2 regions of the Bacillus sp. NPDC077027 genome follow, and region 1 is predicted to be linked to the other one. Evidence: riboswitches for the same ligand, from Rfam matches in the RefSeq annotation. Region 1 holds a riboswitch; the other holds the start of a gene.

Region 1 (14,980 bases):
CGGCACAAACGCTTCGCAAAAATGGCTGTCGTGAAGTCTACAATTTAAAAGGTGGCTTCAAAAAATGGGGCGGTCGTATTAAAACAAAGAACTAATGAAAAAGACTCTGGGAGACAGAACTCCCTGAGTCTTCTTTTATTTACTTTGATACACAAGCACCGGATTTCTCGCTGCCTTTGTTTCATCCATTCTTTTCACAACTGTTGTATGTGGTGCTTCCTGCACCACTTCTGGATGCTCTTCTGCTTCTTTGGCAATTTGAATCATCGCCTCAATAAATGAATCTAGCGTCTCTTTTGATTCTGTTTCCGTCGGCTCAATCATGATACACTCTTCAACATTGAGCGGGAAATAAATCGTTGGCGGATGATAACCAAAATCAAGCAAACGTTTAGCAATATCTAGTGTTCGTACACCTAATTTTTTCTGACGTTTCCCTGATAAAACGAACTCATGTTTACAGTGACGATCAAATGGCAAGTCATAATGTGCACTTAAACGACGCATCATGTAGTTTGCATTGAGGACTGCATTATCTGTAACTGCCTTTAAGCCATCAGGGCCCATTGAGCGGATATAGGCATATGCGCGAACATTAATCCCAAAGTTTCCATAGAACGGTTTTACTCGACCGATTGAATCAGGTCTATTGTAATCGAAGTGGAATTGGCCTTCTCGTTTTACTAATACAGGCTTTGGTAAATAAGGAATCAAGTCCTCTTTGACACCAACTGGTCCCGAACCTGGACCTCCGCCTCCGTGTGGGCCTGTAAACGTTTTGTGTAGGTTTAAATGAACGACATCAAATCCCATATCTCCCGGTCTAGCTCTGCTTAAAACTGCATTCAAATTCGCCCCATCATAATACAGCTTTCCTCCTGCGCCATGAACGATTTCAGCCATTTCTAAAATGTTCTCTTCAAATAAACCAAGTGTATTGGGATTTGTCAGCATAAGTGCAGCTGTTTCGTTATTGACCACACGCTTTAAATCCTCTAAATCAACTAATCCATTTTCATCAGAAGCTACCGTGATTGTTTCAAAACCGGCAACTGTGGCAGAAGCAGGGTTCGTTCCGTGAGCAGAATCAGGCACAATGACTTTTGTCCGCTTATAATCCCCTCTTGCTTCATGATAGGCACGAATCATCATCAGTCCGGTCCATTCACCGTGAGCACCTGCTGCAGGCTGCAAAGTGACAGCATCCATTCCTGTAATTTCTTCAAGGTGCTCTCCTAAATCGTATAAAAGCTCTAGTGCGCCTTGCACTGTTTCTTCATCTTGAAGTGGGTGCACTTGAGCAAACCCTGCGATACGCGCTACTTTTTCATTGATCTTTGGATTGTACTTCATTGTACAAGAACCAAGCGGATAAAAACCGGAATCTACACCATGATTTCGCCTAGAGAGCGCTGTATAATGGCGCATAATATCAAGCTCTGATACTTGTGGGAGCTCAGCTTCCTCTTGCCTTACGTAAGATTCATCAAACAATTCCGATAGTTCTTGAACCGGCACATCTAACTCAGGTAAGCTATACCCGATTCTACCTTCCTTCGATACTTCAAAGATAAGCGGTTGGTCTTGTTTATTCATGGCGATCCCCCAATTCCTTGATCAACGTATCAATTTCTGTCTTTGTTCTGAGCTCTGTGACGGCAACAAGCATATGATTTTCTAACTCAGGATAGACAAGTCCTAGATCATAGCCACCAATGATGCCTTTTTCAAGCAACCTTTTGTTCGCTTCTTTTACAGGCTCTTTCAATTTCAATACAAATTCATTGAAAATAGAACCTTCCATATCTGCCTTTAAGCCATGTGCTTCTGCTTGTTTTTTCGCATAATGTGCTTTTTGCACATTTTGATTTGCTACCTCTTTCATTCCCTGCTTGCCAAGTGCCGTCATTGCAACGGATGCAGCGAGTGCATTGAGTGCTTGATTGGAACATATATTAGAGGTCGCTTTGTCCCGGCGGATATGTTGCTCTCTCGCTTGAAGGGTCAGAACAAATCCTCGAACACCGTTTTCATCCTCAGTCTGACCGACTAGTCGACCAGGTACTTTTCGCATCAATTTTTTCGTGACAGCAAAATAACCGCAATGCGGACCACCAAACGCAGCAGGAATGCCAAATGGTTGGGCATCACCAACAACAATATCTGCACCAAGCTGACCTGGTGGTGTTAAAAGTCCAAGTGCTAGCGGATTACTAGAAACGATAAACAGACTTTTCCCTTGATGAGCTAATGGTTCAATGTCTTTTAACGGCTCTACTCCCCCAAAAAAATTAGGATATTGCACAAGTACAGCTGCGGTCTCTTCACAAACTGCCTTTTCTAATTGAGCCAAATCTGTTTGCCCTTTATAAGCGGGTACTTCAATCACTTCAATATTTTGGCCTTTCGCATATGTTTTCAGGACAGCTCGTGATTCTGGATGTACCGTTTCTGAGACGACAATTTTATTCTTTTTGGTATGACCTGCTGCTAGCATTGCCGCTTCAGCTAAAGCAGTTCCTCCGTCATACATCGAAGAGTTTGCCAAATCCATACCTGTCAGTTCTGCAATCATCGTTTGAAATTCAAAAATGGCTTGCAGCTCTCCTTGTGATATTTCTGGTTGATAAGGTGTATATGCAGTGTAAAATTCAGAGCGTGAAATAACATGGTCTACAATGACAGGCTGGTAATGATCATACACACCCGCCCCTAAAAACGATGCGTAGGAAACAGTATCTTTATTCTTAGCAGCGAGGCGAGATAACTCTCTTACTAGCTCCGTTTCAGATGCTGCTTGTTTGATATCATACGTCCCTTTAAACCGCACCTTTTCAGGAATATCTGAAAACAGTTCATCAATCGACTCGACACCGATAACATCTAGCATCTCTTTCTGATCTTGCTCTGTTTGTGGCAAATATCTGTGCTTCATCCTTTGTTCCCCCTTTGTTATTTCGCTCGTCTGTAAAATGGTGTGGCGACGACTTTTGCTTTCAAACGTTTTTTGCGGACTTGTACTTCTACCTCTGTATGCAGATCAGCAAAAGATTGATTGATCAGCACGAGCCCGACATTTTTCTTTAAGGTAGGTGATTGTGTTCCCGTTGTGACGAAGCCAATTTGCTCTTCGCCTGAAAAAACTAGGTAATCCGTTCTTGGAATTCCTTTATCAATCATTTCTATACCAACAAGCTTTCTGTCAGTGCCTTCTTCTTTTTGCTTCTTTAGGACCTCTTTTCCGATAAAATCAGCTTCTTTATCTGGTTTCACTGCAAAACCAATGCCACCTTCTATCGGAGAAATATCTTTCGTCAGCTCCTGTCCATAAAGGGGCAGTTTCGCTTCAAACCTCAGCGTATCTCTCGCTCCTAATCCACAAGGGATCAATCCTTTTGGCTTTCCTACCTTTAAAAGGAGAGACCAAATATGTACTGCGTCCTCTGTTTGACAGTAAATTTCAAAACCATCTTCACCTGTATAGCCTGTTCTTGAAACAAGGACTTCTTTCTCAGCAACGAGGGCAGACGATTTGAATGTAAAAGGCTTTAACGCCGTTACTTCGTCATTCGATACTTCTTTGATGATATTAGCTGCAAGCGGTCCTTGAAGTGCTAAAAGCGCCATTTCATCAGATACATTTTTGATCGTCACTTGATCTTTCAACCGATTTTTTAAGAGCCACTCCACATCTTTTTCAATATTAGAGGCATTTATAACAAGCAGATAGTTTTCATCCTCTTTTTGATACACAAGTAAGTCATCGATGGTTCCACCATCTTCATAACACATCGCCGTATATAGTGCGCGTCCATTTGTCAGTTTTGAAACATCATTGGTTAATAATCTTTGTAAGAAAGCAAGGCTGTCCTTACCCGTAATTTCAACCTCTCCCATATGAGACACATCAAAGAGTCCTGCCTTTGTTCGAACAGCCTCGTGCTCTTCTTTAATGGATGAAAATTGAACTGGTAATTCCCAGCCTCCAAAATCAATCGTTTTACCGCCAAGCGTTTGATACTCATTAAAAAGTGGTGTTCGTTTAAGCATAGATCGTTTCCCCCTTTTTCATCATGTTGCTGCAATCAAGCTGAATTTTCAGAAAAAATGCAGCAAAAAAGGACAGACAACTCCCTTAAAAAGAAAGTTCTCTGTCCTTGCACCTGAAAGTTTACAGCACAAACACAAATATGTCTGTGCGTTTTCCCCTTTGGTGGTTTGCCCATCAACAAAAGAAGCAAACACTCTCCAGAGTTGCGTCCGGTAAGAGTACTTTTGCCTGAGAGATTCACTGCACTCGTGCGGCTTGCTCCTTCGGCGCTTGTTGGCATCTGTCTCGCCTTCAAGTCTCTCCCCATACCATCATTCGCTCATATTCTTGTCCTTTATTGGACATACTATCAAAGTGGGTGATTTATTCAGAAGATCACTTACCAACATCCTACCATTAGCTACACAACAAGGGCAATATAAAAATCATTAACATTTCTAAAAAAGAAAGAATGATCGTTCGCTTTTGTGGATATATTTCGCTCCCCTTTTCTTTTTCATAAAGTGAAGCGTTTAAAAACAGAACATTTCAAGTGATATTCTGACAGAAAGGTAGGCTCACTCCCATTGGATATTCAAACGATTTTTGATCATGATTGGACAAACGAATTCATGCGTTGCCTTACACATGATGGCCCTTGGGCGAACTGGGAAATGTATCAATTGGCAGCACAAGTACAAAAGGTCACGGCCATTGATTCTTTTGAGGGATTACAGGCACCTTCTCACCTAACAGCATTTACACCACTTGCACACCAGCTTGAAGTCGCAAAAAAAGTGGTAGAAGAAATGAATGGTAAAGCAATATTAGCTGATGAAGTAGGCCTTGGAAAAACAATCGAGGCAGGACTCATTTTAAAAGAATACATGATTCGAGGCCTTGCAAAAAAAATCTTAATCCTTGTTCCTGCATCTCTTGTATCCCAATGGGTACATGAATTAAGATCAAAATTTTATATTGATGCTGTTGAACAGAAAAAGAGTTACGTTTGGGAGCAATGTGATGTAGTTGTATCTTCCATTGACACAGCGAAAAGGATGCCCCACCGCGACACCATCTTATCGATTTCATATGACATGGTGATTATTGATGAAGCACATAAGCTAAAAAACAACAAAACGAAAAACTATGAGTTTGTTAGAAACTTGAACAAGAAGTTTTGTCTTTTACTAACTGCAACCCCTATTCAAAATCGCATTGGTGAGATTTTCAATCTTGTTTCTCTACTAAAGCCCGGACACTTAGGAAATGAGCATCAATTTAAAGATGTGTTTGCTAAGAAAGACTTACAGCTTGAAAATCACAGCACGCTAAAACAGCTCGTCAACAAAGTCATGATACGAAACCGAAGACAAGACACCGGTATTGAGTGGTCGAAGCGTCATGTGAAAACCATCTCTATTGATTTCTCACCTACTGAACAGGCTTTATATGATGAAATTTGTCTCTTAAAAGAAGATCAATCTACCGCTAAACACATGTTTTCGATTATGACACTAGAGCGTGAGTGCTGTTCAAGCCGTGAAGCTGTGTATATGACACTAAAAAAAATGCAAGATGGACAGGAGAATGTGTTTGGGTATGATGCCATTGAGCGAATGATGGAAAGAATTCACCAAGTGGAACAAAACACAAAGGCAATAGAAGTCGTCAAACTCATACAACAATTAAATGAAAAAGTGATTATTTTTACTGAATACCGCGCGACACAAATTTATCTACAATGGTTTCTCCAACAAAATGGCATCAGTTCTGTTCCATTTAGAGGTGGCTTCAAACGAAGTAAAAAGGATTGGATGAAAGATTTATTTCGCGAACGTGCTCAAGTGCTCATTGCAACAGAAGCAGGCGGTGAAGGAATAAACCTGCAATTTTGTAACCAAATCATCAACTACGATCTCCCTTGGAATCCTATGCGCCTTGAACAACGAATTGGACGTATCCACAGACTCGGTCAGGAGCGAGACGTCCACATTTATAATATGGCGACAAATGGCACTGTGGAAGATCATATCTTAAAACTTCTTTATAAAAAAATTCAGCTATTTGAACATGTGATCGGAGACTTAGATGATATATTAACGCGCATTGAAGTGACAGATGCTCAGGCAGAGCTTCATGACATTTTATATCAGCAACAGTCTGATAGTGAAATGAAAACGAGGTTAAGCCAGTTTACATCCTTTTTGTCTCAGGCGACACCTCCCCCACTTGAAAAAAGACAGCAAGGTTAAAAAGGAGGCTTTCTTTTATGCAACAACATGACATTCATGCATTCCTTAAAAAATTCTTTGTAGCAAACCAATGTGACATTATTGAACAAAGTAGTGGACATATGACTGTGCAATTGACAATTGAAATGGACAAAATGATTATGAATCGACCCTTTTATTGGCATTGGCTTGAAAAAACAGGCGGCGTACCTGAGCCGCGGAAGCTCACACTTATTACCGATCAAGAAAAAGCCGGAGCAAACGTAGAAGGTGAATTTATTCACTTTGGCTCGCCACGATTGTTTCAAATCTTTGAAGCTGTCAAACAACAAGGAAGATTTATTCGCCTTTACGAACAAACAAACTCTGTAAGCAAAACACAGGTCGCACTTGAGCCTTGGCTTGGAGTAAATGTCAAAATTTCTTATCTGTCCGATCTAAAAAGAGATAAGCTTCTCTCACTTGGTCTCCATCTCATTCGTGGAGAAGTGGTCGAGCAATTTCAAGAGAAACTCGAAAAGCGACAACTATCTTCACAAATTCCTGATTATTGTTTCACTATGAGTACAATGATCAAACCGGAAAGTGGTGTGAGACGCCTCTTCACTTTGATGGAGCGTTATGCATATGAGGAGCCAAACGACTGGGCAATTAGAGCTATACAAAAATGGAACGAAGATTCTGAACTTTTAAATCAATTTTATGAAGGGACTTCAGGCACATCTGTAGAATATGAAATAGAAAGACAAGCGCTTCAGTCTTTATATGAGCCAAAAATCAGTTTAACGATTGAAAATGGTGGGTTGTTTTATCTTCAGCAAAGGAAGAGAGGGTAAGATTTTTTCTATTCAACACCTTTCTTTCTCCGGATATATACATCTTTTAATAAATAAAAAGAAAAATTTGTAAGTTTGTATTGGGCGAAAACATGACGCAAACGACCATGAGGACATGCCACCTTTGTCTTTGCATTTAATGCGTTAAGTGCCTGAAATACACGATTCAGTATTTTAGGAGGTATTTGCATGGAAAAGGAAAAGAAAAAGCTTGACAGCGAATGGATTCAATTATTAATTGAAGCTCGGAATGCAGGGCTCACACCGCAACAAGTCAGCCATTTTCTAAAAACGAACCAAAAGTCCTCAGAGTCTACCCCACTGGTAAGAAGTCATTCTATCAAACCTTTCTGAATGTGCTATAATATCGAAAGGAAGGTGATGACATTGATTGGCCAGCGTATTAAACAATACCGCAATGAAAAAGGCTACTCACTATCAGAACTGGCCGAAAAGGCTGGGGTAGCGAAGTCTTATTTGAGTTCAATAGAAAGAAACTTGCAAACAAACCCCTCCATTCAATTTCTTGAAAAAATCTCCGCTGTTCTGGACGTCTCGGTTCATACACTTTTAAACGAAAAAGATGAAACCGAATACGATGGTCAATTAGATAGTGAATGGGAAAAACTAGTTCGAGATGCAATGACATCAGGGGTTTCGAAAAAGCAATTTCGTGAATTTTTAGATTATCAAATCTGGAGAAAAAAGCAAGAAGAGGAGTAAGGCGCACATTTTAGCGCATACTCCTCCAATTGTTATTCAGATGATGATTATCAGTCTAAAGACTGTTCATATTATTTATCTTCGCTGTGTGCTTTTTCATTTTCCTTCACGTAGCCTTTTTCATCCGTATGCTTTTTAGGATCGATCGTTAAACCATTCCACTGCGTCGCTTCAAAGGAAAGATCGATTTGAATAGCATCGCCTTGGTATTTATTTTGAATATATTTACCTTCTCCGTCCTTTGTCTGGTCATTAACAAATTCAATGATCATTTCCACTTTATCGTAGTCATATGGATTTTTTGGAATGCCGTCATACTCAGGAGCAGTCGCTCCATCCACTGTTGCAACATTGATTTTTCCACTCTCATGTAAAAACTTTTCATCGATGGCATTGCGGAGCTTATCAAATGCTGCCTGATCCTGCTCCGAAGTTAATAGATATAAATCAAGCAAGTTTGCTCCTTCTAAAATAATGTTTTTTGGATAGCCGTTCCCGCCTTCAGCCCCCACTGTGAGCACACTCACTTGAAACTGACTTAAAAATTCTTCTGCGGTATTTTGATCACCATTTTTAGCCTTACCATCTTTGAAGTTGCTATAGCCAAGCTGCATGAGCACTTGATTGATCGCAAGTGTTCCTTTATTTTCAAAGTTGAATTCTTTTTTGAGTTTGTCACCCGGCTTTAGGTTTGCTAGGTTAATCGCTCCGGAATTTTCTTTAGCTGATAGGTCAAGCTCTCCTGCTGAATAAACTGCATTCGCCTTCTCCACATCGTTAAAAGAGGCCCAGGTTCCTCCTCCAATTAATGCAAGTCCTAAAGCACCAGTTACGACACCTAAACCAATTGACTTTTTTGACTTTTTAAATTTCATCATACAAATCCCCCTAAGTTATAATTTATTGAAACCTAAATAGGCTACAAACATATAGACAGAAATCAAAGTCTTACACCTGCTTCTCAGTGATGTGTAATTCAGTTGAGCGGTTTCGTTGTTTCGCCACACCCATAAAGTTAACCAATGAATAAATCAAGAGAAGTACACCTGGTATGATGAGTAAAAGTGCAGTCCCCGCTGAAGTTCCAGCATAAGAGAGAAATTTTCCTGCATATGGAATGTTCACTCCTGTATATTCCGCAAAAATTTGACTTCCCTTGACTACAGTCCCATCGATGTACATGTTATGATCCCCTTTTGTTTCAAACGTTTTATCTTTCCCTTCCCCTTTTATGCTGACAATTCTATGCGTAACAAATGATTGTTCTTTATCTTGGTTGGTTTGGAAGGTAATAATATCCCCAACTTTTAATGTGTCAAGAGAGGTTAGTTTCTTGACAACAATGAGAGATCCTGTTGAAAATTCCGGTTCCATAGAGCCAGAAAGTACTTGTTTAAGCTGATAACCGAAAATTTGTGGTTCTCCCCCAGATGTCCTTGATGATAATACAATAATTATCAGTGCAATCATGATGGTGAAAATAATGGCATACATAATGCTGCTAGTCATGTTCAGAATTCTTTTCATCTTCAACTGTTCCCCCTTTAAATTGAAACGAGCTTTGGGATTCCTTGCTTTTTTGCGTATCTTGAGTTGATTGTGATTCAGATGGAACCATTTTCTTTTCAATACAATGAGCAAGCGCCATAGGATTTGACCAAACATATGCCTTTTTCATCCCATTTACTTTAAAGCCCTCTGGATAATAAATTTTAAAGACATACACACCTTGTGTTTTTGCTTTGTTAGAAGTAATGCCAATGGTTTCTTTTGAACGAAGGATTGGAACGCTACCTCTTTCAAGTACATGCCCATCAGTTATAGGTCGTTTGACGCTCGGGACTTTGTGCAATTCCCACCGCCATCCAGAATACGCCATATTTTGACCTATATTCTTTAATGTGATGCTTAACTTATATGGAGCGCAAACTATTCCTTTTATCTTCGTTTGGTCCTTGATGATCAAATGACCTTTATCCCACTTCTTACGCTGACAATTCTTGTCTGTTTTATGGAAATCCTCACACGTTTTAATTGTCACTTTGCTGAATTCAAAATCATTAAAAGAGGCATTTGTTGGTGTTGTTAAATGTGCAAGTGAAAGTAAAATGATCATACAGAAGAGAACAAAGAGCGAATGTTTCATAGGCACTTTCAACTCCTCCAATGGTTGTTCTTTAATAAGAACGATTAAACTTAGTATAAGTAAATACCTATAAAAACCAAAATGGCAAATTAGCCCGTTTTGTTCTTAAAGAAGAACATTTCCGAGAAAAATCTTCCATTTTCTCATTCTTTCGCCATATTTAATGTTTTTTTGTGCCATTTGTACTTAATAAAGAATTCACATAAAAGTAAAGAGATTGGAAAAGATAACAAGTGGTGAGGTGATGATGAATGAAAAGAGTTGGAATCATCTGTTTTATACTCATGCTTTCAATCTCATGCAACATGATAACTGAATCAAAGGCTGCTTATGTATTTCAAAATCATACAGATCAATGGGAAACTCGGGCAGTCAAAGAAGTGAAAAAAAGGTATCCTTTAGCCCAAGTCTTATTCAAGCAAAAAGTATGGGATCGTCATCGGGACTCAGAATCTGTAAAACAATACCATATTACATTAAAAGAGGATACTAAAGAATTCGGGGTCTTTGTCACCATTTCCTATAACCGCTCTTCAAACAAAGTCAATAAAGTGATTGTCGTCGAAGAATATAGCTGATACAACACAAATAAAAAAGCCACCAAATTGGCGGCTTTTTTATTTGTGTTCATCTCGTTTAAATAGCATGGCAAATCCAAAGGGAATCATTCCAAACAAACGCTGTACAAACGGAGTTTTCAGTTCTTTTTTTACTTGCTTATGCTCCCTCCGTTCTTCACGTGGTGTATTCATATATTTAATGACTTCTTCTGTCATATACTTTACATAAGCATTTGTTTTCATTTGTACGCTCACCCTTCCTTCATTCAGTGTTGCCCGAAAGAGCGTTTTGTTATACATCATAGCCTAATCATCTGACATCCATTCAAGCACTTCATTTTTAGTTGTATTTATCACGACCTCACCAAATTCTGAGACACCGGTCTTCGTTTTAACATGTATGCTCACTTGAATTCGCTCGTTATTTTCATCACAGACCACAGGCTTTACCGACACTTCTCCTTCTGTCACATTCCAATGTTTCTTGTTTTTTCCACACCATGACTTTGTATTTTTTAATACTTCAGTAGCGCCTATTCTATATAACTGCTGTTTCTCATAATAGGAAATGGCTAGCTCTGCATGCTTCCACTCTTTTAGAGTGCTAGCAGTGACCGATCCTAGAACAATAAGGAAAAATAGGGCCATGATTAGGACATTCGGGTATACAAAGGCGCGATTACACTTCAATTTCGACGATTCACCCCTTTATATGTAAGAAATGACGCTTGATGTATTTGACCAGACTCATCTTTCACTCGTAATACAGTCGTTTGCTGATTGGTTATGACCTTCAATTCATCTACCTTTTGTAATAAGGGGAGATGCCCTGTAGAGTCCACTCTTTTACGAATCATGTTTTTGTATCGTTCAAATGTGATAATCTGTCCCTTATGAGTGACCACCTCTAGTGCATGACCGTGATTAATTGCCCTTACTGTTACTGCCTTTTTGAGTTCCTCATCGATTTGATTCATAGTCAATTGCCACTCCATCTTTGAAAAATGTTGTAATTGATCAAACGGTTTGATTTTAACTGTTAAAAAAAGTAGCATCATTGCTGATATTGAAAGAAACAAATAGAGCTGAAATTGCACCAGGGAATGAACAAAAGTAAAACCGTCCTCATTCAAACCTGGTAAAACAGATCGTTTCTTTTTTTTGTAATTTATAGAGTACACATACCTTTTGCTCCTGCCAATCCAGTTCATATGTGATCCTCCCTCTTGTTTCACTCACCGATTTTTGTTCCCCTGTTGAAAAAGCAGCATTCATTTGTTCATGAATGAATTGATATGCTGCAACTTTTGCATTCACCTCACTTCTGCTCATGGCTACCATTTCATAGCACGGGACCAATATGGAAGCAGTGAAAATCAACATTTGACATGCAAATAGTGTATCAATGGTGCTAAATCCCTGCTTGTTTTTGAACATGTATTCTTCCGCTCCCCAAATAAATTGTGACCTTATACGATTGTTTTCCATATTGAACGACGAACGATCCACCACTGCCCGGGTTTCCGTTCGGATTGAAATGAAGGGGTTTTTGAAAGGTGGAATTCTTAATATAACCTTGCTCATCTGAGGATGAAGTGATAAGACGCTTACCTTTTTCAGTCATCACCTTATAGGACAGCTTTTTTTCATCAAAATGAACGTCCACACGACTGTTTGTAGCAAAGGCGGTATATGAGGCTAATTGAAGATCTTGCTTCATTTGTGTCATCTGCTTTTTCGCTTTGGCATCCTCAAGTAAAGAAGGTACTTTCGTAAACACCGTTGTTAACAAGATTGAATAAATCAGCAACATCACAAGATGCTCGATTAGTGTGAAGCCTTTATCCTGAGCTACGTAATTATTCATTTTTCACTTCCCCATTTTGAATCATAATTGCTTTTCCATTTGGGCAAGTAAGACTTTTTTTGATATACCCCTCTTTTTCTAATTCTGATATGCTTGGTGTCTTTCCATCATGATCCATCTCATATGCCATGATTTGTGTGCTCACCATTGATTTTAATCCTTCGCAGCCCTTCGCCTGTATATGCTGGTGATGACGTGTTACATTCGGAATGGTAATCAATAAAAGAATCGAAATAATCAGCATAACAATTAACATTTCGAGTAGTGTAAATGCTTTATCATTCATTCTTGAACCTCCTTGTTACATATGCTCCATCAGTTGATACATTGGTAACAGAATTGATAGGTACACGACTAAAATCAAAACAGCAGTAATTGCATATATCGCAGGTTGCAAGATTGACATCCATTTTTCAATTTTGAATTCAACATTTTCTAATAAAAACTGGCTGTATGTGTAGAGCTCCCTTGCAAGCTGGCCACTTGCCTCACCATGCTGAATCACCGATGCAAAATGTTGATCAAAAAACGAATATCTATTGACCTGCTCCTCCATTGGTTCGCCTTTCTTTAATTGTTTGATCATATGTTCAGATAATTCTTTTAAAAAGGGTAAATATGTTTGATTTTTAAAAGCAAGTAGACTGTCATAAATAGATAATCCTGCATGAAGGAGACCGCTAAGCTGAAGTGAAAAAAAATAAGTGTGCATGAGCGTTAAGCCCTTTTTTAAAATGGGAATACGGCTTAACATGGTCATTTGACTAAATGCAGATTTTTTCTTAAAAGAAATCACGTAATAACAAAAAATACAAAGACTCACGAAACAAAAAAGTAAGAGGAAATACTGAAGAAACTGGAACATGATAAAAATCAGCTGAATAGCCATAGAGGATTCTATTCCCATTGATGTATACAAAAATGAAAACTGAGGAAGCACAATGGTATGAATTAAAGCGAATACTGCACAAATCGTAAAAATCAAGAAAAGTGGATAACGAAGAATTCGTTTCATTGTGTCCATTTGATCAAGTTTCTTTTTCAAAAAAAGCGCACTTTGCTCTAAAGCAAACCTTAAACTTCCATGTTTTTCAGAAAAACAGATGATGGCAATCACCTCTCGTTGAAAATGGAATTCTTCAAGTACGACATAAAACGGTTCACCTTCAATTAACATTTGAATTCCTTTTTTTAACAAAGTGTTCTGTTTTTTTGATAATTGGATATTCATCATGGTTAATGCCTCGATTAGTGTATAGCCAGATGTGATCAATTGACTTAGCTTAGAAAGAAATTCAGCCTGATCCTTTCTTGACCATGTTTTATATATTTGCCTCTTCATAAACCCACCTATGGTACGTATTTTTAGATAAATAGCCGAGTGCAACTCCTTTGCGGATCAACCTTTGTAACGTTTCATACGAGGAATTGGCATATTCTCCTCTTGCTTCTTTCATACATTCAGCTAATTCTTTCCCAAATAACAGTTCAAACACATTTGTTCTCCGAACGACACGATTCAGTTTGCAGTATAGCTTACAAGTCTCACCGCAAAAGGGACAAATTAAATCAATGAGGCGCTGTGCAGCAATTGCGACCATTGTCTGTTCGAGTTCATTCATTGTAATACCGAACTCAATCATCCGATATAGTGCACCTTTTGCGTTTTTGGCATGTAATGTACTCAGCACTAGATGACCCGTCATCGCTGCCCTAATTGCCGTTCTCGCTGTTTCCGCGTCTCTGATCTCACCTAATACAATCATATCTGGGTCATGCCTTAAAATGGCACGTAATCCTGCTGCGTATGTGATGCCTGCTTTTTCATTTACTTGTACCTGTAGCACTGCTTCATTTCTTGTTTCAACTGGATCTTCCAATGTAATGATATTTCGATTAAAATGCTGCTTCGCAAATTCAATTAATGAATAAAGAGTTGTCGTTTTTCCTGAATTTGTTGGTCCAGTGAATAAGATCAGCCCATGAGAATGATTGAGAAATGATAGAAGCCTAGCTGAAGCTTTTGGAAATAAAGAGAGATGTTTTGTCTTTGGAACGTGATGTTGTGGAAGAAGTCTAATGACAAGACTTTCATCATTTACAGTTGGCAACGTAGACATTCTTAAATAAATTTGACCACTTCTTAACATGACAGCAAGTGATCCGCTCTGTGGTCTCCTTTTCTCACCAATATCCATTGAAGATAAAAATTTAAAATGAGCAATTAAACGATCACCCTTCTTTTTTTCCACACTTCTTTTTTGAATCAAATCGGCATCAATCCGAAAAGAAATGGTCGCTTCTTTCTCTCGTGGCACAATATGCACATCTGACGCCTTTAAACGGCATGCTTCTTCTATTAGCTCTTGTCCTAAATATTCAATATCATACAAGCTACTTCTCCCCTTTCTGCCCATATTGTACAAATAGCAAGAAATTCTGACAAAAGTGAACTTTTTTATTTCAACTACTTTTTTCTTTACAAAAATGAAAAATGTATGTATTTTTCTCTAAATAACTTAAAAATAAACAAATAAAAAAACCTGTTTCATATAGTACAGGTTTTTATAAAAGAGTTTGTGGT
Region 2 (14,980 bases), on a different contig from region 1:
CATGCCACCTTTCTTCCAAAACGGGATTTCAATGACTTTCGCCTCTGCATCGACGGTGCCTTTTATGCTTTTCTGCATGTCTTTTACTAAAGGATCTGTAAACATATGAAAAGTGTAGCCATTTGCAAGCCCAAACGCTTCATAAGTCGTTTCTTTATAAGGTTTACAGTCAACTCCTGGAACAGTTGTCACCAGAAGTGATCCTGACCATTCACCTTCACGTAATGCTTCATCAATTGTTAAAAATAGTTGATATGATCCGTCCTGCGCTGTATAAATATAGCCATAAGCGGCATTAAATTTCTCAGTGAAGTTTCTTCTATATTGATCCTGTCTAAACTCAGCTGTATACTCCAGTTCATCGTATCGATCTTGAATCGCCTTTTGATAAGTAGTCAGCTTTTTTTGATCAATCGCTTTATATATTTTACTTTTCTTTTCACCTTGTTTTTTCACAGATAGGTCTTTTCCAGAGAAACGGACCTCGTATGTTACATTTTCCTTACCTTGCTTGACCTGGAATTCGTAACCGCTCTCAATCACTTTACCCGATAAGTCATATTGATCTTCAAACAATTCTGGTTCCAAAAAACTTTCTTTCACAAACTTTTCATTCAAATGACCGGTTACTTTTCCTTTCGTTTCCGTTACCTTGAACCAGGAAAGATGATCTTTTGTTTTATACGCAAACGCATGAGAGTGATTCAGTGAATTCTTCTGCGCCGTTGCTTGATACGCTGTCCAACCACCTGCACCAACAAGTAGCACCACAATGATTGCCACGATCCAAACTTTTAATTTGTTCATACGTACCTCCTCCAATGTAAAATGTTAGAGATCAACATCTATCTTTTGTACTTCATTACCAGTTTACCATAATGTTCTTTCATGTCCTATATCATCAATATATGGAATTTGATTCAAGTCCATTTACAATACAGTTCTTTTTAAGAACTTCTAGAGGTTATCCCGTTCTCACATAAAGAGGCGCTAAGTATTGTAAATACCTATGTATATTCTCTTCACTTAAAACCATTTGGTTGAAGATGTTTAGCAGAATTTCAATTTTACCATCCGAAGCAACGATGATTTCAGATATGATAAAGGAGCTTTCATATACGAGCCCGTTGATCAAAGACAAATTGATACAAGCGCTATCTGATTTTGATATGAAATGCTCCTCATTTAACAAATCGTAATTATTTTGTTTTAAATTCACCTTAAAGTCAATCTTAGGTAGATGAATCTTTTTTCTGAAAATTCTTGTGTCTTTGCTCTGTCATGAAGTATTATATATCTAATTGATATATCTTTTAGATAGGAGGTAGATACTATGAAGAAATATAATGATACGACATATGCGATATTAGGTATTTTAACTACAGATTGTAAGTCTGGTTATGACATTAAGCAACTAATTGATAAGAGCTTTCATCACTTCTGGAAAGTCAGCTATGGTCAGATTTATCCGACGCTGAAGCTCATTGTGCAAGAAGGGTTAGCAGAAGTCATATCTTCAGCGACATCCGGCAGATCAGATAAAAATGAATACCATCTCACTTCAAAAGGTATCGACACATTGAAGCATTGGCTAGAGCAACCACTTGATCAATTGCCAGTAGAACGGAACGAAGTGTTGCTCAAACTGTTTTTTGGGCAATATCTGACTGATGAAAAAAAAATCTCTCTCCTACAAAATTATCAACAGCGATTAGATATTCGGTTTCAAACGTATACCATGATTGAACAAAACATCATGAATCTTTATTCAAATGACGATGATGCGACTTACTGGCTATTTACATTAGATTATGGAAAAAGGGTAACAAAATCAGCAATTGAATGGTGTGAGGCTACAATTCACACATTGAAAAACAGGGAGGAATAACAGATGGCAAAAGACATTTTTCCAGGTCGCTATACGACAGACAATTCTGAGGACATCGTCGTTTTTATTATTGGGATGCGAATAAACAAACGCCTTGCCGTTCATAAATGGCTTCCTGTTGTGAAAGCAATGCCTGCTATGATCAAAGAACTTTATATGAACAAAGAGGAACTCGGTTTCCTCGCAATGGAAAACTATTTTGGCTTAAGAACCACAACCATGATTCAATATTGGCGCTCCACAGAAGATCTGCTCGCCTATGCAAAAATGGACAAGCACCTTACTGCTTGGAAAGAATTCAATCAAAAAGTCGGGAAAAACGATGCCGTTGGTATTTATCATGAAACGTATCAAATTAAAGCCGGTTCATATGAATCCATTTATGCGAACATGCCGTTGTACGGGATCGGAAAAGCACAGAAGCATATCGTGGTTGGTGCGGGGAGGCACAGTGCGCGGGAAAGGCTCAGCTAGGGAAGACAGCGTTATGCAATGCAAAGCTGTGCCAAAAGTCAGCAAAAATCCGTTTTCTTTTGTCACAGCTCCTGTTTTCTTCAGGACTCTTTTGGTATAAAAAGCTTCAAGAAAAATAATGGGTAAATGAGCAAATACAAATTTAACGCCCACCAGCTCATATCAAAGTCCATATGAAAAGACCAGAAAGCAATTGCTTGTAATCCAGAACAGAAAGTTAACACAAGGGAAATTAATGCAAATGTCTTCCACGCTTTCTTACTTTTTTGATATAAATACAGACTATAAAGTCCTGTTATTGAAATAAAAAGATCTAAAGGAAAGAAGGACCAATTCCAAGCTATGATCATCGGGTTATCATAATCCTTGAAGGCCCAACTTTTCGGTATTAGATGAAAATAAGTGAACAACCAATAAATAATAAACCCGATATCTGTTACTAAGAAAAATGGTTTTAAATATTTCATGGTCTACCCCCTCTATGAATCAATCATTTTTCATCATATACTGATCCTCTGATTTTTCATGGTCTACGGTGAAATTCAATGTTGCTACTCCAATCACAATCAGAATAATAGAAATAATTTTAAGTAAGTGGAAACTCTCATTAAAATAAAAAACACCAATACATGCAATAATGACAATGCCCATACCTGACCAAATTGCATAAGCAATTGATACTTCAATTGTTTTTAACGTTAACGTGAGAAACAAAAGACTGCCCAGATAAAAAATGATCAATAGAATACTTGGCACAAGCTTTGTGAAGCCATTAGATAGCTTCATACTTGTTGTACCAGCTACCTCAAGTAAAATTGCCAAACATAGATAGACCCATGCCACTTTCATCTCCCCTTTATTCTCGATGAGCAATTCCAAATAGAAGAACGTCCATCACTGCTTGTAATTTCTCCTCAAATGTATATTGATTCTGAGATGAAAACGTTGGATCATAAATTTGATTGATTGCGCCTAAATATAACTCAATAAATAAGTCCAAATTGACCTGACGAATAATGCCTTCATTTATTCCTTGTTCCATTAATTTTAGAACAGCTGTCCATTCATTTTTTAAGAAATTGTCTAATTTTTCCCATTGATGAAAATGGTGTTTTTTCAGATCAGATAAAAGGCGCATATCCATCATTTTAAATTCATTAGGCGTACAGCAAAGAATTTGCTTCATTTTATCCAGTAACTCAATATCTGTATTCTCGATTATTTCGTTCTCTTTTTCTTGAATCTGTGAAATGAGTTGATCAATGATGAATTCAATTATTTGATCCTTTGAAGTAAAATGCTCATAAATTGTTCTTTTACTCGTCCCTAAATTTTTGGCTAACTCACTAATTGTGAATGTAAAACCCTTTTGTTGAATAAGCAGCAGTGCTTCCTTCATCACACGTGTCTTCAAATAAAGACCTCCTTTTCGGTACCACAAAAACTATGATGGTTTCATGAGTATCATAATAATCTTTTCACAAAATAGCAATATTTTTTCTACAATAAAAAAGCATCTTCTTCTTTAGAAGAAAATGCACTCATCAACCTATCCGTTTTTTGATCTCATCATTCCGATAAAGTATTTCAAAATCCGTGCAGTCAGCCCCCAGATTGTGTAACCATGATAATCATAGAACCATTCTTCTATCGACCTCGTACCCCAGCTGTACTTCTCACCGTTCATAATTTTTTCAAATGGAAAGTCTTCAGCGGGTGTTGGTTGAACTGAGACCACATGCAAATAAGGCTCATAATCTAGTAGCCATTTCAATGGCACGGTGAATAGCTCTTCGACTTCTTCCTTATTGTAGGATTGAATGATTTGTTCGTAATCAATGATGCCTACATATGGATAGACGACAAATGAAGGTGATGCTACGTACGGACTTAATTGTCCGATGACCTCCACCGTTGTTGGATCAACCCCGAGCTCTTCATACGTTTCCCTTAAAGCCGCATCTAGTGGCGTTTCGTTCCCATCAATTCGTCCCCCTGGGAAACTAATATCACCGGGCTGTTTTCTCATGGTAAATGACCGTACTTCAAACAGAATGTGCCACTCGCCTTTCACCTGCACTAATGGCACGAGCACCGCGGCTTGAAATGCCGTATCCTGCCCAATAAAAAGGGGCTGTTGTTTATGTAAATCTTTCTTTAATTGATCTAAAAACACGATACTCCTCCTACCTCATTTTTTATTAGTTTAAGCGTAACACTGTTCACTCGATGCATAAAGATCACATTTCTGATAAAAAAACTGCTCATTTTGACAAATAAACTAGTCAAAATGAATATCATACTTTACAATTGAATTAGATATGATCGAGGTGATGATATGAAAACACGGCTAAAAGAACTGCGCGCGCGTGACGGCATCAATCAAACAGAGCTTGCAAAACGTGCAAAAGTCTCGCGTCAAACCATTAGTTTAATAGAACGAGGCGAACTAATGCCTTCACTGCTTATCGCTGTCAAGCTGTCACGCATATTCGAAGAACCGATTGAACAAATCTTTATTTTCGAGGAGGATGAATGCACATGAAAACGGTTTGGAAGATGCTTGCTGGACCAGCGCTCGGATTTTTGGGTGCTTACGCCTTACTCGCAGCAGAATTTGAATCAACATTTTTACACATCTCATTTGAAACGACCATCTTGATTGGCGGAATCTCCCTCATTTTAACGATATGGAGCTTTGCTGGTGTCTCCCAAATGAAGAAAAAGGCTTCACTCTCCTTATCAGGCGAAGAGGAAGATACGCTTGATGAATGGCAGTACAAAAAATATAGTGATGTGACGCTAGCGAATAATAGCAGTACGTTCCTTTCAATCATTGCGATCAGTATCGCTGTCATCACACAGCAACATATATGGCTGATTGTCATCACTGGTATTCTATTTGTTACAGCCACCATCTGCACGTATGTAGCTGGGTCAGTGCTGACTTTGGTGTACCCTGAACGTCATTTACCAAAAGTTTCAGATGTAAATTATTCAAAAAAACTGCTGGAAACATCTGATGAAGGAGAACGTCACGTCATGCTAGAGGGACTTTATTTTACGTTTCAAAGCATGAACATCCTGCTTATTGGCGCCATGTTTATTTTAACTCTTTATTCGATTGGCTCCAACCACTCACAACTATTCTCCATTATCATCATTGGTTTGATTCTCACGATATTGAATGCAAAATATATTTTGAGGATTAGGAATCGTTAGCATCAGAAAAAGCACAGTCCATTTTTATTTGGACTGTGCTTCTTGAATGTCAGGCGATATTTATTGCTGTTTTAATAGCTTTTTCGCCAATTGACGGTCTTCCTTATCCTTGGTCGTCTCAGCTATGTGCTTGATGTTTGCAAGTATTGAATCATTGTTCCACGAATCTGGCGACCATCCTTCAAGTGCGTTCATAGCATGATATTGTAAGATCCCTTGACCAGAGGCTAGCGCTGCTTGTATGAGTGACAGCCCCGTTCCTTCAACATGACACAACTCTGGCACAATCATTTCTAGACAATATTGATCATCCTCTGAAAGATTCGTCAAAGAAAGGTGCTTCTCTGCAATCGCACAAAGATGCTTGATATGTGTAGGTTCGTTTGCTTTCATGATCGCAAAGTAAATTTCACCTTGGGTCGGATTCTTTTCAAACAAATCAAATAATGTCGATGTGATTTCTACCCCATAATAACGTGCAACTTCAAGCGCTTGAAACCGAAACCCTTCTTTTAATGTCTCCAAAGAGAGCTCCGCCCAATGGGAATCTTTCAAGATAGATTGAATTCGCTCCTGTAAATCAGTTCGTTGAAATGGCTTCCACAGATCAGAAAACCGCTCTTCCCATACATTCTCATTCTCATGTAAAAATGCATGGATTTTCACAAGTGGATACACGTCTTCAATCGTATGACAATGCTTCGTTGCGTGGAACACAAATCGAGTCAGAACGTCGACTGCATATGGGTAATCATCCATATTTTCACAGGGTCCTTCATCATCAAGCAAAGCGTCTATAATAAGCGCTGCACCATCATACAGCTCCTTTGTTATGTCACCATTGTCTAAAACGACATCTAATTCACCTTTCATGGCGCAAGTATAGGCGAGATATTGGTTCATCACTGAATTTTCACAGCCATTTGTGAGAAGCCAATGCTTAATGTCTGGTGAAGTAGGCTCAAGGGCTCTGACTGCTTCAATTTTCCCCCATCCATGAACGGACTTGGCAAGCTGATAAATATGATCGTTTCCATACTCTGTTCCATTTTTTAGCGCAAATACAACATATGGTGTAAATTCATCATGCTGACCAATTGTCATTAAAAGCTCTTGATGCTCCTCGCAATTCGTACAACCAAGAACAGTCACCGCAAACTTAACAACCTCGCGATGTGCCGCATGATGAAGCAGCCACAACGCTTCTTTCTGCACATGAGATTCATTCCAGTTCAGTTCCTGGAAGCGTTCAATGAACTCTTCCATATAGCTTGCCATATTGTCAAAAATGATCTTCTCATAGGTCGCTTTTCTAGTTTTAGTTGAAGGATTCTGCATCTGTGCTTCAAATAACTTAATCAGCTTACCCACATAAAATGGTGTTGTTCCCTCATCCATCAATTGATCGGATAACCCTGCCACGAGTCGTACATCATCTTCGTCATACAAATATTCATCATCTGGTAGATCATCAATGACACTTTGACGCTGAACTTGCTGTTCAATAAAAGGAACGATTTTTTCTTTGTGTTCCCAAGGGAGAAATTCTAAATGAGACGAATCATCTAAAACAACCACATTGTCGACTTTTATCACACATGTAAAGCGTGTCAAGCCACCGACTTTTACAGAAACCTTATGCTTCACACCGTCTTTAGAATGTAATGTCCCTGACAATTTAGAAAAGGGGACAAGCTGTAAGAATACTGATTTCCGTTTCTTCTGATCGACTAGTACCCCATCAATGAACAACTGCTCTTCTTTTAATTCATTGATCACTTCAATACGATGTCCTTTGTACTCTACTGAACACGTCTTTTGAATCTCTTTTTCTAGATCTTTCTTAAAATTACGCATCTCTCGTTTGAATTCATTCTTAAAACCCATGAAAGCCTCCTCACTGGATCTAACTTTTATATAAATTCCACATTTATTCATTTCATAAAGAAATTTCTTTTTGTATTCTATTAAATAAAAGTTTTGATAGCAAGGAAAACATGAACATGGTAGAAGACACCCTCTTCCTTTAAACAGCCCTTTTCCTCCTACGGCTATAAAGAATAAACAACAGCCCAAACCATAATGGCGTCAATAATAACGCAGGGCGTGTTGCCTCCGCAAACAACATTATCACTAGTATTGTCGCGAACAACAGCAAGACTAGATAATTCACAAATGGTGTGAATGGCGCTTTAAAAGTTGACGTCGCGTGGAGCTGTGGACGCGTTTTTTTATATTTGAGATGACAAATCAACACAATACTCCATACCCAAATAAAACAAATCGCGCTAATCGTCGTCACTATACCAAAGGCTTGCTCTGGGATTAGCTTGCTTAAAAGAGCCCCAACAGAAACGACAATGGTTGAAACAAATAAAGCATTGCTTGGAACGGCATGTTTGTTAAGCCTGCCAAACGATTTCGGTCCCTGCTTCTGATGGCTTAAGTTATAGAGAATACGACTCGTTGAGAACATGCCACTATTACACGCAGATGCGGCGGATGTTAAGACGACAAAGTTAATGATCCCTGCCGCTACTGGAATACCGATTAAGCTAAACGTTTTGACAAAAGGACTTTCTGACGCGCTTAAATCCATCCACGGATTGATACATAATAAAACAAAGATTGCTCCGACATAGAAGAATAAAATTCTCAACGGGATTTTATTAATCGCTGATGGAATATTTTTTTGCGGATTCGACGTTTCTGCTGCGGATACACCAACTAACTCCACACCAACATATGCGAAGACGACCATCTGGAATGACAGCAGGAAGCCAGTCATGCCGTTTGGAAAAATTCCGCCATGTGCCCACAGGTTTGTCACAGTCACAGGGCCCGCATCTGTTTTAAACCCAATGACTAATAGCACGATCCCAATCCCAATTAATAAAAGAATTGTTATGACCTTAATCAAAGCGAACCAAAACTCAAGCTCCCCAAAAAGCTTGACTGTTAATAAATTAAAGCCTAATAAGATGAGTAAACAAATAAAAGCAGGAATCCACTGCGGGATATCAAACCAATACTGTACATAAACACCGACAGCAATCACATCCGCCATCGCTGTCATTATCCAGCAAAACCAATACGTCCACCCTGTCACAAATGATGCCCAAGGCCCAAGATAGTCTTCAGCTATGTCCGTTAAAGACTGATAGCCTGCTTTTGATAACAATAATTCTCCAAGTGCTCTCATCACAAAAAAGATTGCCATCCCCACGATGAGATAAGCCAAAATGATAGAGGGACCTGCCAATTGAATGGCTTTACCTGAGCCTAAAAATAACCCAGTGCCGATGGTTCCCCCAATGGCAATTAATTGAACGTGCCGATTTGATAAATCTCGCTTTAACTCTTGCTGTGCCAACCTTATGCCCTCCTAAAAACCATGATAGTGAAATAATGAGCATCAAAAAAAACCCATAAAAAAAGAGATTGGATGCGCTCCAATCTCATGGTCATAAGAATAGCAAAATAAAGATATGCAATGCGGTTTTACTGCATCACAAATACATTATTCCGTACTCTTCTGTCCTTTTGCCTGAGATTGTGAACCCTTCGGCGCCGCAGATACCCACGGTCTCTCCAGAAGCTGCTCCTGCTATAGTGTGACCCACAGCAATCATAGCTTTTCGTATTTTATTATTGAACGAGGTGTTGCTATTTCTGAATAATTTCATATTTTACTCTTTGATGATGATGGTGTCAATGGAAATTGTTCATGAACGTTACTGATTGGCATAAATTGGCACGTTCCTTTTGCTCAATGTGTAACCTTTGGTTGCTAAAGATAATAGGTTAATAAGTCCATTTTATCCGCTATGGAGTATATATACACACTCTAAATTGAGTGGTAAATCACTAGAAGAAGTAGCCAAACTTGTAGCGACCTTGTATCAATCAAATCTGTCCATATGGAATACCGCTACAAGATGTCAATGTCGTGATCGCATTCAAAAAAAAGAGTTCAATCGTGCCATTCTAAAACGACTTGAACAATTTGAAGAACAACAAAAAAAGTGGTGGCAATTTTGGTAATAGAACACCCATGACAATAGTGCACTTATACACACCCCTGTGTGCGTGCTAAAATCATATATAAGAACAAGCACCTTGAATACTTACAATATCTTCTTCTAACCCCATAAAAAATAAGCAACCATATAGCTTGCTTATTTCAAAAATCACTTATCACTAAACAACTTATCAATTATGGTAATAGCAAAAAAACCGATAGGAAAAGCAACAATAAAATACAGAAAATTTTTAGGCATAAACATATTGTAATAATAGAAAAATACACTTACAAACAGAATCATTACAGCATATTTCATAAAAATTTTCATAAAATTCCTCCTAATATATATCTACCCAACCATTATTAGGACGCTTATCCCTCTTATCTAATTGTTTAGCAATTTGACATTGAATAGCACCTACACCACCACCGATAGCAAAATCAATAATAGCATTGATAGAAAAGTGGTGTATCAGACAGCGCTTAATTACCATTAAATTGATTTTAACTTTCTCATAAAAAATTTTTTATGAGGTTGTCGATCTGAACAGAATCTTGCTCATTCTGACCGATACCGAAGCAATGTCCCCATTTGGATTCAATTGGATGAAAAACGACTTGTGGCATACGCTCTGCGTCATATGCACTGTCCTCAGGAGTGAAAAATAAATCAGTTGTTCCTGGGATGACGAGAGCTTTAGTGGTAATATGGCCTAATGCCTGATCCAAATTCCCATTGTCTCTTGGGTTCATGCTAATATCTCCATGTATGCCTGTACGTAACATAGTAATCAAGTCATTAGCATCAAACGAAAAAAACACTTGATCCCAATACTCTTCTAAATAGTCTTTCAATGTTGCATATCCTTCCGATTGATATAATTGTTCTAGATAATAGGCTTGCGAAAAGCCCCATGGAGCATATGCACGTCCCATCGCGGATAAGCCACCTTTAGGCTGCTCAGTATAAAATCCTTTTTGCCATTTGTTATCTGCTTGCAATGTCGCAATAAGCCCTTCAAAAACGACTTGAGCATGAGGACGAGTTTTTGCTACGCCTCCAAATGGCACAATTCGATCCACCATGTCAGGATAACTAGTTCCCCACTGAAATGCTTGAATTGCTCCGAGAGACCAGCCCACAACGAGAGCGACTTTTTTTATACCAAACTTTTCTGTTATAAGTTCGTGCTGAAAACGAACATTATCATAGATAGTCACTAGTGGAAAATTAGCTTTGTCGTATGGAGGTAATGTATTACTTGGAGATGAAGACAAACCGTTCCCGATCATATTTGGAACAATGATAAAATAATGATCAGGATCAAGAGCTTTGCCTTTTCCTATGAGCCATTCATTATCAGTGTGTTGCCCGGCAAACCAAGTAGGGTAAACAATGACATTACTTTTGTCAGCGTTTAAAGTGCCGTATGTCTTATAGGCAAGGAATGCATTTGGAAGGTTCCCTCCCGATTGTAAAGCTGTTTTTTTAAGTGAGTAAACATCGTAATCTTTCATTTTTCCACTCCTTTTCTTATAGGTAAATATGTAAATGGAGATAATAGTAATCCTCCAAAAAGACATTTTTTATGGGTGCGTAATGATGAAACAAAACTCAAGCTTTGAGTAGCTCAACTTTCATGATGCTTTAATGAGATAGATTCTTAGATCCACTTTCAGAAGCAAACAAAATTGTTGCTATTAATAAAGCTAGGATCACAAAGCCTAACCCTATCCATCCAAGGCTCAAAACAGATGATATGTTTATTACATACCCCCCTAAAGCCGATCCTGTTGCAAATCCAAATTGAATGAAAGACGTATTTACACTTAAAGCAATATCAGGAGATCTCGGTACTTGTGTTACTAAATAGAATTGCTGCGCTGGAGACGTACCCCACGTCGCCAACATCCAAATCATGATAACCGCAATTACTCCCACTAAAGATAAAAACTCGCCAACAATAGAAAGGAGCAGTAACATGATCGCTTGTAATAGCAACCCGATAAAAATGGTCAACTTAGGTCCTTTTTTATCAACAGTCAGCCCCCCAACTCTTGAACCCATAAAACTGCTTATACCTGCTAAAAGCAGAAGCCCGCTTATTTGTTCGATGGTTAGATTTGATTGTTCTTGCAGATAGGGGGTGAGATATGTAAATAAGGTTGAGTATCCACCTATATAAAGGAGCGTAATGATTACAGTGATCACCATTTTTTTATTCTTTAATATCAACCATTGCATTCTAATTGTGACAGGTTCTTTTTCTTTTATGGATGGGACATTCTTGTAGATAAAAATAAATGGGAGGAGTGCGAATACGCCAACTACGATAAATAGTCCTCTCCATCCAATGATGCTACTAAGAAAGGTGCCAATTGGAACGCCAATTACAAGAGAACTACTGAGGCCCATCAAAATAATTCCTATCGCATTGCCTCTTTTTTCTTTTTCAACAAGGCGTGTAGCTACAGCCATTGCAACTACTGTTACAATTCCCCCGCTAACACCCTGTACAACTCTTGTAAAGAGCAGCATGCCATACCAAGGACTAAAGAATGATAAGAATGTACTTAAGATAAAAACAAGAAGTGTGGTTAGCAATAGTTTCTTTCGGTCTACATTAATGGTCAGAGCGATAACAATAGGTGCGCCAATTGCAGCCGATAGAGCAAAAGTCGTTACAAGCAAGCCCGCTACAGATGTCGATACATTGAAATCGTTAGATACCAGTTGGATAATCCCTGTAATAATGTATTCAATTGTTCCGATAAGAAAAACGGCAAACGCCAATGAATAAATAAGCATTCTATTTTTCATGGTTGTTCTCCTCACCCTCAATCGGAATTTGAATCTCGATTAATTTTATTTCTTCATTCCCCGACATTGGCAAATGTACTTCTCTTCCAGGTTGATCTTTTTTCACATGGTACCCATTTCGCTCAATCCATAATGCTAAGTCAACGCAAGCAGTAGATGCAATAGCCGAATCCGAACGAAAGAGAAGCGTCGCCATGGATGATTCAGCGGGTAAAGATCTTACCTTAAGGTTTTCTGGAATAAATGTGCTGCCACTTTTATAAGCGTAACCAACCTCCAATTCAAACTCATCATCTTCGTTATTTGATTCTCTCCATAAAACGATTTGCGGACCAGTAATGAATGAGCCGTGTTTTTTTTCTAATAATTGATTGAGTGTGCAGAAAAGATCTGGTATGTCTTGCGTTGAACCAGTTGAATAGAGCGAAATAACATCTTGCGGTTCAATGGTTTTAATGATGACCTCCTGCTCCTTCTCTGTGCGTCCTTCAGCTTCAATCAAATTCATACGTTCTTTAATTCGGCTTAATTTCGATTGTTCAGCTTCAAGTTGTTGCTTGATCTCAAATTCTTTCAGTTTAAACATTCCACGAATCTGTTCCAAAGAGATCTCTTCATGAAGAAGATGAGCAATTTGTTGTAAAGTAAAACCTAATTCTTTATAAATCAGGATACGGTTTGCTTCAAAAAGCTGCTCGGCGGAATAATATCTATATCTCGTGCCCTGATCGACTTTAACTGGTTTCAAAATCCCAATTTGGTCATAATATCGCAATGTTTTCAATGGAATCTTGCTCAACATGGAAAACTCACTAATTCTAAACAATGTAACTCCTCCAAATCGTATATTTGTTTGAGTATATACCTTCCAGTATGGGGGAAAGTCAACATTTATATTAAAACAACCAACGTTGTGGACTAATTCATTCTCATAAACGACTCTATCTTTATGATAAGATTGTTTAATAAGAGTAGACCCTAACTGCTCTTTCAAACGATCAGTAATCTCAAAAGAAATCGAGAACTATAAACTTGAAAACAGAAAAAAGGAGCGTCCCAATAAATGATTAAAAAGGGATAAAAAAATGACCTCAGCTCAATACTGTGGTCACATACTAGTTACTTAGGTCTTCTTTTTATTATCTTCTATTTTATGGGACAGTTCAAAATCGCTGAGTTTCTTTTTTATTTTACATGAATCAACTGAGACTCACCGTTCATTCTTTCTCAACACCCTACCTGTAACTATGTCAACAGAATGATCCATGTCATATCTAGCTCTACATGCTAGCTAAAACTTTTCATTTAATAAATTACACCTCATAATAACCTTGTAGGTATCCTATAGAACAGAAGCTTTCATTACACTGAAGATGGTGAATAATATGAAAAAATCAAACAAAAAGGGCGTCACGTTACAAGAAGTAGCCCGGCATGCAGGTGTATCTACTTCAACGGCTTCACTCGTTGTTCGGAATAACCCTAGAATATCAGAGGCGACAAGAAAAAAAGTGCTCAATTCAATTGAAGAATTAGGCTATGTCTACGATCGAGTCGCAGCCAATATGCGCTCCAAGAGCTCTAACATAGTAGGTGTCATCGTAACAGACATTTCCAACAGCTTCATTTCTGAATTTTTGATAGGTGTACAAATGACATTAGAATCGCTTGGTTATACAGTCTTACTCGGAACGACTTTTGATAGTGTCTCCAAGCAAGAGCGACTCATCTCCACCATGGTAGAGCATAGAGTAGGTGGCATCATATTAAACCCAGCATCTAAAAGCTCAGACAGAACAGCCCGACAGCTGAATAAAATAAGCATTCCGAAAGTACTGGCGAATCGAGAGCTTGCCGATGTGCATTCTGATTATGTCGGTGTCGACTATGAACAAGGAACATGGATGGCCATCCGTCACCTCATCCAAAAAGGGCATACACGGATTGCCTTTTTAGGAGGGATTAAATCGTCCTCTACGTGGATTGAACGTATGAAAGGATTTAAAAGAGCGCATGAGCAGGCAGCATTAGCAATAGATGACTCCCTCATTATTGATATTGAACCTACACGTCAAGGTGGAAAAAGGGCATTAGATCAGGCACTAAATAACCCCAACCCGCCCACTGCTATTTTTTGCTTTAGTGATCTAGTGGCTTTTGGTGTGATTCAGGAATTGGCCGCGCGAGGAATCAAGTCTGGAGAAGACATAGACGTTGTTGGATTTGATAATGTGCCTGAATCAGACATGTATCATCCTCCACTCACAACCGTCTCTTCCTTCCCCAAGTCTATTGGTGTTAAGGCAGCCAATCTTTTATACGATAAAATGAACGGAAAAGGCAGTGAGCTTCAACGTCTCATTTTAAAACCGGAACTAAATATACGAGAAACTTCAAAATAAAGATGGAAGGTCATCTATCTACAGCGAGGATTGTTTCACAGTCCTCGTTTTTTTATATTTTCCTCTCTAAACGTCCCCAAAGCATCAATTCTTTATTTCCTCCAATTTTCTTTTTTCAAAACACAAATTCACAAACTTGACACATATAT

The links. Region 1 has a riboswitch for glycine ahead of gcvT (glycine cleavage system aminomethyltransferase GcvT). Riboswitches for the same ligand answer to the same signal wherever they lie in the genome.
Region 2: another riboswitch for glycine. It lies ahead of ACQKEZ_RS09745 (amino acid permease); the one in region 1 lies ahead of gcvT (glycine cleavage system aminomethyltransferase GcvT).

What each region holds. Positions count from the first base shown of each region.
Region 1 covers NZ_JBNNIO010000001.1:566,350-581,329, reverse strand. Annotated here, with positions in the region: gene ACQKEZ_RS03165 (rhodanese-like domain-containing protein) at 1-95, shown strand, start outside; gene gcvPB (aminomethyl-transferring glycine dehydrogenase subunit GcvPB) at 136-1,596, opposite strand; gene gcvPA (aminomethyl-transferring glycine dehydrogenase subunit GcvPA) at 1,589-2,935, opposite strand; gene gcvT (glycine cleavage system aminomethyltransferase GcvT) at 2,953-4,050, opposite strand; glycine riboswitch at 4,150-4,254, opposite strand; glycine riboswitch at 4,258-4,366, opposite strand; gene ACQKEZ_RS03145 (DEAD/DEAH box helicase) at 4,618-6,285, shown strand; gene ACQKEZ_RS03140 (YqhG family protein) at 6,303-7,100, shown strand; gene ACQKEZ_RS03135 (anti-repressor SinI family protein) at 7,290-7,454, shown strand; gene sinR (transcriptional regulator SinR) at 7,488-7,823, shown strand; gene tasA (biofilm matrix protein TasA) at 7,895-8,698, opposite strand; gene sipW (signal peptidase I SipW) at 8,772-9,350, opposite strand; gene tapA (amyloid fiber anchoring/assembly protein TapA) at 9,325-9,969, opposite strand; gene ACQKEZ_RS03110 (DUF3889 domain-containing protein) at 10,275-10,547, shown strand; gene ACQKEZ_RS03105 (YqzE family protein) at 10,587-10,772, opposite strand; gene ACQKEZ_RS03100 (hypothetical protein) at 10,836-11,219, opposite strand; gene comGF (competence type IV pilus minor pilin ComGF) at 11,216-11,740, opposite strand; gene ACQKEZ_RS03090 (competence type IV pilus minor pilin ComGE) at 11,655-11,966, opposite strand; gene comGD (competence type IV pilus minor pilin ComGD) at 11,941-12,396, opposite strand; gene comGC (competence type IV pilus major pilin ComGC) at 12,389-12,682, opposite strand; gene comGB (competence type IV pilus assembly protein ComGB) at 12,698-13,738, opposite strand; gene comGA (competence type IV pilus ATPase ComGA) at 13,719-14,789, opposite strand; gene ACQKEZ_RS03065 (STAS domain-containing protein) at 14,962-14,980, opposite strand, start outside.
Region 2 covers NZ_JBNNIO010000002.1:820,129-835,108, forward strand. Annotated here, with positions in the region: gene ACQKEZ_RS09695 (hypothetical protein) at 1-807, opposite strand, end outside; gene ACQKEZ_RS09700 (PadR family transcriptional regulator) at 1,334-1,888, shown strand; gene ACQKEZ_RS09705 (DUF4188 domain-containing protein) at 1,892-2,362, shown strand; gene ACQKEZ_RS09710 (DUF5360 family protein) at 2,443-2,829, opposite strand; gene ACQKEZ_RS09715 (DMT family transporter) at 2,849-3,205, opposite strand; gene ACQKEZ_RS09720 (TetR/AcrR family transcriptional regulator) at 3,219-3,776, opposite strand; gene ACQKEZ_RS09725 (NUDIX hydrolase) at 3,912-4,538, opposite strand; gene ACQKEZ_RS09730 (helix-turn-helix transcriptional regulator) at 4,701-4,907, shown strand; gene ACQKEZ_RS09735 (DUF3169 family protein) at 4,904-5,584, shown strand; gene ACQKEZ_RS09740 (hypothetical protein) at 5,645-7,471, opposite strand; gene ACQKEZ_RS09745 (amino acid permease) at 7,611-8,957, opposite strand; glycine riboswitch at 9,110-9,189, opposite strand; gene ACQKEZ_RS09750 (alpha/beta fold hydrolase) at 10,122-11,126, opposite strand; gene ACQKEZ_RS09755 (MFS transporter) at 11,257-12,429, opposite strand; gene ACQKEZ_RS09760 (MerR family transcriptional regulator) at 12,419-13,255, opposite strand; gene ACQKEZ_RS09765 (LacI family DNA-binding transcriptional regulator) at 13,815-14,831, shown strand.